One region of the Leptotrichia sp. genome, then DNA from elsewhere that is predicted to be linked to it. Evidence: riboswitches for the same ligand, from Rfam matches in the RefSeq annotation. Region 1 holds a riboswitch; the other holds the start of a gene.
The links. A riboswitch is a leader RNA that binds a small molecule or an ion and turns the genes downstream of it on or off. The one in region 1 is predicted to bind thiamine pyrophosphate.

Region 2: another riboswitch for thiamine pyrophosphate. It lies ahead of thiD (bifunctional hydroxymethylpyrimidine kinase/phosphomethylpyrimidine kinase); the one in region 1 lies ahead of tpx (thiol peroxidase).

The regions. Positions count from the first base shown of each region.
Region 1 is NZ_DBHIXN010000005.1:39,913-45,947, forward strand. It holds gene ACO409_RS01935 (ABC transporter permease) at 1-462, opposite strand, end outside; gene ACO409_RS01940 (thiamine-binding protein) at 434-745, opposite strand; TPP riboswitch at 893-983, opposite strand; gene ACO409_RS01945 (hypothetical protein) at 995-1,558, opposite strand; gene tpx (thiol peroxidase) at 1,621-2,262, opposite strand; TPP riboswitch at 2,688-2,778, opposite strand; gene ACO409_RS01955 (EexN family lipoprotein) at 2,783-3,421, opposite strand; gene tpx (thiol peroxidase) at 3,483-4,124, opposite strand; gene ACO409_RS01965 (nicotinate phosphoribosyltransferase) at 4,201-5,631, opposite strand; gene ACO409_RS01970 (ATP-dependent helicase) at 5,802-6,035, opposite strand, start outside.
Region 2 is NZ_DBHIXN010000015.1:4,570-10,604, reverse strand. It holds gene ACO409_RS04445 (DUF4125 family protein) at 1-39, opposite strand, end outside; gene ACO409_RS04440 (DUF4037 domain-containing protein) at 210-1,163, opposite strand; gene ACO409_RS04435 (tetratricopeptide repeat protein) at 1,185-2,015, opposite strand; TPP riboswitch at 2,212-2,317, shown strand; gene thiD (bifunctional hydroxymethylpyrimidine kinase/phosphomethylpyrimidine kinase) at 2,374-3,207, shown strand; gene thiE (thiamine phosphate synthase) at 3,217-3,822, shown strand; gene thiC (phosphomethylpyrimidine synthase ThiC) at 3,858-5,159, shown strand; gene thiS (sulfur carrier protein ThiS) at 5,169-5,363, shown strand; gene thiF (sulfur carrier protein ThiS adenylyltransferase ThiF) at 5,367-5,984, shown strand; gene ACO409_RS04405 (thiazole synthase) at 5,981-6,035, shown strand, end outside.

The sequences.
Region 1 (6,035 bases):
CAAATTTAACATATCCTTGTCAGCCGAACGAAATCCATCCAAAAGTCCAATAGTTATAGGAAAAAACGAAGTCATAACAATAAGCGTAATTTTTGGCAATATTCCATATCCTAGCCAAAGTACCAAAAGCGGTGCAATAGCAACCGTCGGAATTGTCTGCGTAATCACCAAAACAGGATAAATCATTTTATATGCATATTCAAACCTATCCATAACAACCGCCACAACAAATCCTAGAACTATTCCCAGTCCAAGTCCCAAAAACGCTTCAATAAGTGTAATTTTTGTATGTTCCATAAGTAACGGAAAATCCGAAACAAACGCTTTTACAACTTCAAATGGCGACGGCAACATAAATTTTGGAATAATATTCACCATTGACAAAATTTGCCAAATTATCAGCAATACAGCAATAATAATACTTGGTGCAATTTTATCTGTTATATTTTGAAATTTTTTCATCAATCTTTAAAATATCTCCTTTCGGTTTATAATTTATTTTTACATATGACATTACACCTTCAGCCCCCGCCTTCACAGCCACAACCTGACATTCCTTAACAATCTCCATAAGTTCGTCAAAATCTCCTTCTATCGTCGTTTCAAATGGAGCAACATTCATTTTTAACCCTTTGCTTTTAATAAATTCAATAACTTCATCAACAACTCTTACAATTTCTTCATTTCCTACAACATTTGGCAATACCTGAATTGCAATACTTGCATTAATTTTTTTTTTTTCCATAATCCATCATCCCTTTCCTTAAAACTGTTTTTTTATTTAAAATTTCTTTGTATAAAAAAATCCCCTTATCACAAGGAGATTCTATATTTCTATAAATTTTCTAAAATAATTTAAAAAGATATACAAAATAACTTTAAAATTATTTCTTATTTTATATAAAATACTCCCTCCGACAGCATTATCTGTACAGGTTACATGGGTTTAATTCTCAGCAAAAATTGCTCCCCAGTATTTTTCATTATTTCTATTTTATTTTATTTTAGCTAAGTCTGGATACACATCCTTTAAGAAAATCATATACTCTTTTTCATAATTGATAATGTACCATTTATTTCCATCCTCAAATGCCATTGTTTTTCCTTCGCCATTTATTTTTTGTCCATTATAAATTATTGTAACTTTGGTTGGTATGATTGCATAATTTCTTCCTGTTTCAGTTTTCCCTACTTTAACATTTTCAAAATCAGAGGTATTTTCAATTATTTTCATATTATCTGTTAGTTTATTCATCGTTTTTATAGTTACATTTTTAAGTTCATTTACAGACATAGATCCCTTTTTAGCCAAGTATGTTAAAAATTTTTCTGGCATTTCATCAAAACTTGCTTTATAATTTCCTGCAACCAAATCTTTTGAAATTTTATTTAGCCGTATTTTAATCTCAGGTTTTACTCTTTCCCAAGCTTCCTGTGCTGTTTCTCCTTTTTTACTATTTTGAACAGTTGTATTCAAGTTTTGATTTCTATTTTTATTTGCAGGAGCAGCAAATGTAACAGCTGAAACAACTAACAATAATAAAATAATTTTTTTCATTTTTACCTCCAGAAGATTCATTTTTATTAATTATACCTCATATTTTTATATTTTCAAAATTTTTACTTTTTTAACAGATTATTTTCCAAGAATTTCAATGCTTTCTCAACATCAGCTTCTTTTCCTTCTTCAGAAACATATTCAATATATTTTACAGTATTATTTTCATCAAGAATCATAAGTGCCCTTGTTAAAAGACCTTTTTCCTTTATGAAAAATCCATTTTGAATACCAAATTGATGATATTTAAAGTCAGAAACTGCTTTTAATCCATTAATTTCATTGGCAGTACAAAATCTTTCCTGTGCAAACGGAGTGTCAACCGTTATTGAGTAAAATTTTACATTTGGATAAGTTTTTGCGGCTTCATTCAAATGTTTTGTCTGTAGTGAACAAACTTTTGTATCAAGCGACGGTGCTGTATAAATTACTTTTATATTTTTATCTTCAAATATATTTTTTTCATCCAGCTTTGAATTTATAACCAAAGGCACTTCCTTTATTTTATCTCCAACTTTCAATTCTTTTCCGACAATTGTTACTGGAACTTTTCCCATTGTGATTTTTAAATTGTTATCAGCTTTCAAGCTGTCTAAATATTGCGTATATTCTGCATTTTGTCCAGTTTTATTTTCTGTTTTTACTTTGTTTCCACAAGCGACTGCCAATATTGCAACCGCTCCTAATAATAATATTTTTTTCATTTATTTCCTTCTTTCGTAATCCTATATTATTTCCCATTTGAATAGCAGATTAATCATTAGATATGTTCGATAACCTAAGTTTTTTTATCTATACAAGGGGTCAAGACCCCTTGCTTCAAGATATTTATTTTATTAAATTCTAAGTTTGTATAGTTATCGAACAGGTCTAATATTTATTTCATAATTATTTAACTAATTACTATGTTCTTTCTTTTTTATTTTTGTAGGATTGCTCATTTCCGTAAATCCTACAACCTATGGCTAGTTTACGACATTTTTTTGTACTAGCCTTCATTTAAAAAAGTACTAATATAGCAAAATTAATTTAAAACAAAAAAATCTCCTTATCAAAAGGAGATCCTATATTTTTATAAACTATTTAAAATAATTTTAGTATTATTTTACTTTAGTTAGTATGATTTTTTTATTTTATATAAAATACTTCCTCCGACAGTATTATCTGTATCAGGTTATATGGGTTTAATTCTCAGCAAATCTGCTCCCCAGTATTTTTTATTTATTATTGTTCTATGTTTACATCTGCAAGATCTGAATATAATTCTTTTAAGATAATTTTAGTTTTATCATCGATATTTACTAAATACCATTTTCCTTTATCATCAAATGCTAAAGTCTTTTGATTTAATTCCATTTCTTTACCTTGCGTTAAAATTCTACTCTTTGTCGGTATAATAGCATAATTTCTTCCAGCACTTGTCTGTCCTGTCTTTACATTTTTCAAATCATAATCAAATTTTAAAAATTTTATATGCTGTGAAAGTTGCTTAAATAGCTGTAATGTTACTTCTTTAGCCTTTTGCGGTGTTGTTGAAAGATGTTTTGCTTCCCATTCCCATAGTTTTTCGGGTGTGCTTTCCATACTTGAGCTAACATTTCCTGCCATCATGTCTTTTGACATTTTTTCAACTTTTGTAGAAACTTCAGGTTTTACTTTGTTCCACCATTCCTGTGCCAGCTCATTCTGTGCCTGTTCCACGTTTTTACAAATTTTCTCATCTTTTTTTTCTTTACATTTTATGATAGTCTCTTTTAAAAGCTTATCATTTTTTTTCAAATTTCCTATGCTGTATTTATCTCCACAGGCAGTGAAAATCACTGTAGAAATTGCAAATAAAAATAATAGTTTTATTTTTTTCATTTTTCCTCCAAAAAATTTATTTTCAATTAATTATACCTCATTTTTTCAAATTTTCAAAGTTTTATTTTTTTATCAAATTATTTTTTAAAAATTTTAATGCTTTGTCAATATTTGCCTCTTTCCCTTCTTCAGGTACATATTCAATATATTTTACATTATTATTTTCATCTACTATAATCAATGCTCTTGTCAACAGTCCTTTTTCCTTTACAAAAAATCCATTCTGAATACCAAATTGATGATATTTAAAGTCAGAAACTGCCTTTAATCCGTTAATTTCATTGGCTGTACAGAATCTTTCCTGTGCAAACGGAGTGTCAACTGTTATTGAGTAAAATTTTACATTTGGATAAGTTTTTGCGGCTTCATTCAAATGTTTTGTCTGTAGTGAACAAACTTTTGTATCAAGCGACGGTGCTGTATAAATTACTTTTATATTTTTATCTTCAAATATATTTTTTTCATCCAGCTTTGAATTTATAACCAAAGGCACTTCCTTTATTTTATCTCCAACTTTCAATTCTTTTCCGACAATTGTTACTGGAACTTTTCCCATTGTGATTTTTAAATTGTTATCAGCTTTCAAGCTGTCTAAATATTGCGTATATTCTGCATTTTGTCCAGTTTTATTTTCTGTTTTTACTTTGTTTCCACAAGCGACTGCCAATATTGCAACCGCTCCTAATAATAATATTTTTTTCATTTATTTCCTTCTTTCGTAATCCTATATTATTTCCCATTTGAATAGCAGATTAATCATTATTTTTTATTATTTACTTTTACTTTGATACTTCTCTTATCAAAGTTGGCTTATATAATAAATCTTCATTTCCTCTTACTTTTTCAAAAGTATATGTTTTCAAAATTTTCCCATTTTCAAAAACACATTCCATCACAGAATCTTTATGATATTGATTTTCAGGCAAATCTGAAATATTTACTGTTTCAAATTCTCCATTTTTATTTTTTATCAAGTCAAGCCGTCCTTTTTTACTCACTTTTCCTTTATCGGTAATAGGATTTTTGTAAACATCCCTAACTTCATCACCGATTTTTATACAGCTGCATTTCATAGCAAATTTATGGGTATCCCTGTTAATGCTAGATTTTTCATTTCCTTGCAAAAGTGATCCTCCACAGCCCAAAGTAACATTTTCAGCAGAATATTTATTATCCTTTAAAGATTTATAAATATCCCAGATTGTATCTTCATTAATTCCATCACCTTGTAAAATACGAACTTTGTTAATCACTTTATATCCTTTGGAGTTTATAGTATAGCCAAAATTCTTTTCCAGACTTTCAAGTGCAAATAGAATATTCGTAATTGCATCTCCGCTATCTGGACGTATTGTAACCATTCCATCTCTTGCAAGTATTTTTTTACGCAAATCTTTTCCGATAATATTTTCTACCGCATTAAAAAAGTTATAGCTGTCAAGCACAATTGAAACAATTCCTTTAGGAAATTTATCAAGCATGTTTTCGTATGCTTCCTTTTCATATTTCTGAGTCCATGAAGTCATTGTACTGTGTTCAGAAGCAGGCACACTGAAAGCTGCTATTTTTTCATTATAATATTTACGGGCAAAGACAAGTGCATTTAAGGTATCTGTCCCATAAAAATTTGTAAGATGGGCCATTCCGCCAATTCCAGCACTTTCCTCGCTGGAAACACCACGATAACCAAAATCATGCAATTTAAACTTCAATTCTGCTTCCACATTGTCACTTGTTTCTTCCAAAAAGTGTTTTATAATCTGTTTTGCCTTGTATGAAAATGTAGCAACTGTAATTGGATACCATACTTTTAACAGTAATGTTTCCGCCCAGCCCACAATCCAAGGCACATTTTTGTCAGTTGATTCAACTGTAACCAGCACATTATGATTTTTCACAATACTTCCTTCTGGCACAGCTCTAATTCTAAGCGGCAACTTCCCATCCAACTTTTCTACGATATATCTCCATCCTTCTTCAAAAAATGGCAATCCATGTAATTCACAAATTTCCTTGGCTTCATCTATCATTTCATTTGTAATTCTTTTTGTCAAATACTCCATTAAGTAATATTGCAGTCCAAAAAATTTCACATATCCGTATAAGCCACCACGACTCTCGATATAATCGTGCATATACGTCATATTTTCTGGATATTGAAATGGATGAGTAATTTTATATGAATCTGTCGATAATATTAAATTTTTCATTTTTATTTTGTATGATAATTACAAATTATGTAAAAATCATACTCTCCTTCCCTATACTTTTTTTATTTGTATATTCAATTATAATCCTTTATCCTTTGAAAATATACTAAAAATACAGTAAAACCTCTTTGAATAAAATAAAAAGGCTTTTACTGCAATAATACTATTTTTTATTTTTCCAAAATTTTATCCGCTAAAACCAATGCTATTTTCTTCTCACCAACCATAAATTCCACAATCATACTTTTCATATCCACTTTTTTTATTTTTCCACGTCCGAATTTTTTATGCTTAACTACATCTCCAACTTTATATTTAGAATCTTCATTTGAATCAGACTGAGAAATACTTGACTTTTTACCAAATGTTCCAAATTTATTTTTAGAAAATGGATTAAAATTTTC
Region 2 (6,035 bases), on a different contig from region 1:
TCTAATAAAACTTTCTTTTTTACTAACTTCTATTTCCATTTTTGATTCTCCTATTTTTAAATCCATAATTATTTTATAAAATAATAGATATATGTTCGATAAACTAAGTTTTTTTTCTCTACAAGGGGTCAAGCCCCCTTGCTTTAGGATATTTTATTTATTAAATCCTAAGTTTGTATAGTTATTGAATAAATCTAATATTTTTTACATTAATCCATCGCAGGATTCCAGTTTCTTAACTTTTCGTCTTCTATTTTATTTTGCACAAAAGGCCCATAATCCTGTAAAAAATCGCTTGTTAATTGTCGTGGAACAATATTTTGATATTTCAATTCTAAAATTACATTAGCACTTATTTCTTCAATAATTTGAAATTTTCGGTTTACTGCACCAACTGGCAATTTTACTAATTCTTCAATTAGAAAATACGTTTTTTCTCCTAAAATTTTCAAATTTTTCAAGGCTTTTGGCATCCATTTATAAAACAGCTTATACTTTTTATTTAATAAAAAAATTATATGAATTGCCTCGTTTATAAACTCAGTTTCCGCTAGCCTTGCCGCCACAATCTCATTTCTTCTCATACACCGCAAATAGTTATACTGCCCAGATTGTGCCATTTTCATACATCTTGTGGCTATTTTATTAAGCCGTATATCTTCTGGAAAATATTTTTCCAAATCACTTCTAATTTTTGTAAATTTTCCCAAATTATCTAAAAAAACTTCGCCATTAACCGCCGTTGCAAGCAATTCTTCTGGAATCAATCTCCAATCATACAAATTTTCAGGTGCCTTCACATCCCCCAAAAACTTAAAAAACCAGTCATCCATATTCAGAACTCCACGTCGTCCATCTCCAAATTCACTCACATTCAATGCCCTAAATCCCAAGAATTCCTTAGGTAGCTCATTAAGCCTTTTTTGCAAATTCAGCCCATATTTCCCATAATCCTCCGAAGTTAGCCAAATACAGCAAGACGGTCCAAAATCATGATCCTGCGAAATCTCATCATCAAATCCAAAACATTCTGAACCTTCTCCCGCAAGTCCAGCCGCCATTTTTTCAAAAACTTCTGGAAACTCACTTTTTATAACTGGCAGATAAATTTCTTCAAAATATTTCCTTGAAAGTTCCAGTCCTTTTATTTTATTTGAATCCATTTTTTCTCCTTCTAAAAAAATCTAAACCATTTTTTCTTTTACAATTTCAATATTTTCCAAAATATTTTTATAATTATTACTTTCCTTTCCAAATGTTTTTTCACAGATTTTGGCACTTTCCTCGAATAATTCCAATGCCTTTTCGTATTCATTCTCTTCAAAATAAAAAGTTGCCATATTATTTAAGACTGCCGCATATAAATTGTGAGATTTTCCAACTTCCTTTTCAATTAATTTTAATGATTTTTGTAAATATTCTTCAGCTTTTTCAATATTTTTCACTTTCAAATAAGGCTGTACAAGATTACTCAATGTAATCGCATACTGAATTGGATTTTCCCCAACTTTTTCCAATACTTTCAGACTTCTTTCCTGTAATTCAATCGCCTCTTCAAATCTTCCAAGCTCCTGATAAAAAAGAGCCAAATTATTACATACGCTTGCATAGACATAATCATTTTGAAGATTATTAGCTTCATAAATTTTCATCGTATTAAGATAAATATCTTCTGTTTTATCATATTTTTTCATAAATCTGTAAACTTCCGCCAAGTTTAGGCTGCAAGTCGCATATGGAATACTGTCTTTTCCATACTTTTTCTCAATAAATCCTCGTGCTTTCAGCAAAGCATTTTTGGCTGTGTCAAATTCCCCAACATATTTAAGAGTTCCCCCAACTTCGTTCAAAATTTTAATATTCTCGTCACTTTCTTCTCCAAAAACATCTTCCGTAAGTTCTGCTAATTCCTTTAAAACTTTAACTTCCTCCACAACATTTCCCTGCTGCATAAGTTCTTTTCTCAAATTTGTCAATTCATTTATTCTAATTTTTTTTTCAAATTCGTTTAACATTTTAGATTTCTCCCTTTCACCAATTCTTTTTTATTTGAATATATTTCATTTTTAAATTTATTACTTAATAAAATTTTACCATACAAAATTATATTCTGCAACAATATAAAAAATAATTTTTTGAATCTATTGTATAAAAATTAAATATGTGCTATTATATTAAGTGTGAATAAAATATAATAAAATTAAATAATAAAACTAGTTACAAGGGAGTCAATAAATTGACTGAGAAAAGGATGTGAGCCTTGACCTTTTGACCTGATTTGGATAATGCCAACGTAGGAAGTAAGAAAGTTTATTTTAGATTACAAAGTATATACAAATTAGGTATATACTTTTTTTGTATTTGGAGGAAAATATGAAAAATGTATTGTCAATAGCAGGTTCAGATTGCAGTGCAGGAGCGGGAATACAAGCTGACTTGAAAACTTTTTCCGCAAATGAAGTTTACGGAATGACAGTTATTACAAGTTTAACTGCACAGAACCCGCAGAAAGTAAAGATGATAGAAAATGTCTCAATAGAGATGTTAAAAAGTCAGATAGAAGCAATATTAGATACTATAAAAGTTTCTGCCATAAAAATTGGAATGATAAATACTAAAGAAAACGGGAAAATAATATATGAATCTTTATTGAAATATAAAGCAGAAAATATAGTTCTTGATCCTGTGATGATTGCGACAAGCGGAAATTCTTTAATAAAAGATGAAACAAAAGACTTTTTAGTAAATAAATTATTTAAATTGGCAGATATAATTACACCTAATTTAGATGAAGCAAAAGAAATAGTAAAAATAATTTTAAAGAATGAAAATATAGAAAATATAGATAGTATAGAAAAAATGAAAACTTATGGAAAGATAATTGCAGATTTTACTAAAAAATGGGTTCTTGTTAAAGGTGGACATCTTTCAAATAGTGCAGTGGATATTCTTATGAATAGAGAAGAAATATATATTTTAGAAGGAGAAAAAATTTCTAGTAACAATACTCATGGAACAGGTTGTAGCTTATCTTCAGCTATTGCCTCTAATTTAGCTAAGGGCTATTCTATGCTGGACTCAGTTAAGAAAGCTAAGAATTTTGTCTTATGTTCAATAAGAAATTCAGTAGATTTTGGAGAAATAGCTGGGACAGTAAATCAAATGGGCGAAATATATAAAAATATTGATATAGAAAAACTTTATTAAGGGGAATATATGGACTTAAAAGACTGTAAAATTTATTTAGTAACCGATGAAAAAGCCTGTCTTGGAAAAGATTTTTATAAATGTATAGAAGAAAGTATCAAAGGTGGAGTAAAAATAGTTCAGTTAAGAGAAAAAAACAGCTCTACAAAAGACTTTTATGAAAAGGCATTAAAAGTAAAAGAAATCTGCAAAAATTATGGAGCATTATTTATTATAAATGACAGATTGGACATAGCACAGGCTGTCAAGGCAGATGGAGTTCATTTAGGACAGACTGATATGCCAATAGAAAAGGCAAGAAAGATTTTAAAAAATAAATTTTTAATTGGAGCAACAGCAAGAAATGCAAAAGAGGCTAAAAAAGCAGAATTATCAGGAGCAGACTACATTGGAAGCGGAGCTATTTTTGGAACAAATACAAAAGGCAATGCAAAAAAATTAGAAATGGAAGATTTAAAAAAGATAGTAAATAGTGTAAAAATACCAGTTTTTGCAATAGGTGGAATAAATATTAATAATGCATGTATGTTAAAAAATATTGGACTGCAGGGAATATGTGCAGTTTCAGGGATATTATCAGAAAAAGATTGTAAAAAAACAGTAAATATTATGTAAAAAAATTTTATTTAATACAAGGAGATGATATTATTATGTATAAAACACAGATGGAAGCTGCTAAAAAAGGTATTTTAACAAAGGAGATGAAAATTATTGCAGAAAGTGAATCTATGGATGAAAAAATTTTAATGGAAAGAGTGGCAAAAGGTGAAATTGCTATTCCTGCAAATAAAAATCATAGCTCTCTTTTAGCAAAAAGAGTTGGAACAGGCTTATCTACAAAAATAAATGTAAATTTAGGAATATCAAAGGATTGTCCTAATATAAATAGAGAATTGGAAAAAGTAAAAGTTGCCATAGATATGAAAGCAGATGCAATAATGGATTTAAGCTCGTTTGGTAAAACAGAAAAATTTAGAAAAAAATTAATCGCTATGTCTACTGCAATGATTGGAACAGTTCCTGTTTACGATGCAATTGGCTTTTATGATAAGGAATTAAAGGATATAAAGGCAGAAGAATTTTTAGATGTGGTAAGAAAACATGCAGAAGATGGAGTGGACTTTGTTACTATTCATGCAGGGTTAAATAGAGAAGCAGTAGAACTTTTCAAAAGGAATGAAAGAATAACTAATATCGTTTCAAGAGGAGGTTCGCTTATGTATGCCTGGATGGAACTTCACAATGCTGAAAATCCTTTTTATGAAAACTTTGATAAGCTTTTAGATATTTGTGAAGAATATGATATGACAATAAGTTTAGGAGATGCACTAAGATCAGGCTGCTTAAATGATGCAACAGATGCCTGTCAGATAAAAGAGCTAATAACATTGGGAGAATTGGCAAAAAGAGCTTGGAAAAGAAATGTGCAAATAATAATCGAAGGACCAGGACATATGGCAATAGATGAAATAGAAGCAAATGTGAAGTTAGAAAAGAAGCTTTGCCACAATGCACCTTTTTATGTGCTAGGACCATTAGTAACAGATATTGCACCAGGCTATGACCATATCACTTCAGCAATTGGCGGGGCAATAGCAGCTGCAGCTGGAGTTGATTTTCTATGTTATGTGACACCAGCAGAGCATTTAAGATTGCCAAACTTAGATGATATGAAAGAAGGAATAATAGCATCTCGTATTGCAGCTCATGCTGCCGATATTAGTAAAAAAGTTCCAAAGGCTATTGACTGGGATAATAGAATGGCAAAATATAGAGCAGATATAGATTGGGAAGGAATGTTTGCAGAAGCAATAGATGAAGAAAAAGCCAGAAGATATAGAAAAGAGTCTACTCCTGAAAATGAAGATACTTGTACTATGTGCGGAAAAATGTGTTCTATGAGAACTATGAAAAAAATAATGTCAGGTGAAGATGTAAATATTTTAAAATAGGAGTGTAAAATGGCAAAAATTAACGGAAAATATGAAGAAATTAACAATATTAACTTGCTAGATTATTTAACAAAAAATAAATATAGAACAGATAGAATTGTTGTTGATTTCAACGGAAATATAATAAAAAAGGAAGATTTTGAAAAAATTAATATAAAAAATACAGATAAGATAGAAATCGTATGTTTTGTTGGTGGAGGTTAATATATGGATTTAAAAGAAGAAGATTTGCTTAAAAGAAATGTGAAAGGTACATTTGAAAAATTAAAAAAGACAAAAATCTGTATTTTAGGCTTGGGAGGATTGGGTTCAAATGTGGCGGCTTTACTTGCAAGAGCAGGGATAGGATATTTAAAATTAGTAGATTTTGATATTGTCGAAGCAAGTAATTTGAACAGACAGCAATATAGAGTATCTCATATAGGAATGAAAAAAACTAAAGCTATAAAAAATATTATAAAGGAAATTAATCCTTTTGTAAAAATTGATATTCTGGATACAAAAGTGGATAAAGAAAATATATCTTCTATAGTTAAAGATATAAAAATTATTGTAGAAGCCTTTGATAGAGCTGAAACAAAAGCTATGGCAATAGAAAAATTGCTGACAAATAAAAATAAAATAGTTATATCCGCATCTGGAATGGCTGGTTTAGGCTCATCAAATGAAATTATTACAAGAAGAGTTAGAGATAATTTTTATTTGACTGGGGATAATTATTCGGATTATGAAGAATATTCGGGCATTATGTCAACTAGAGTCATGATCTGTGCCGCACACCAAGCCAATATGGTTTTAAGATTAATACTAGGAGAAGAAAAATGAAAGATAGTTTTAAACTTGGAAATAAAGAATTTAATTCAAGATTTATTCTTG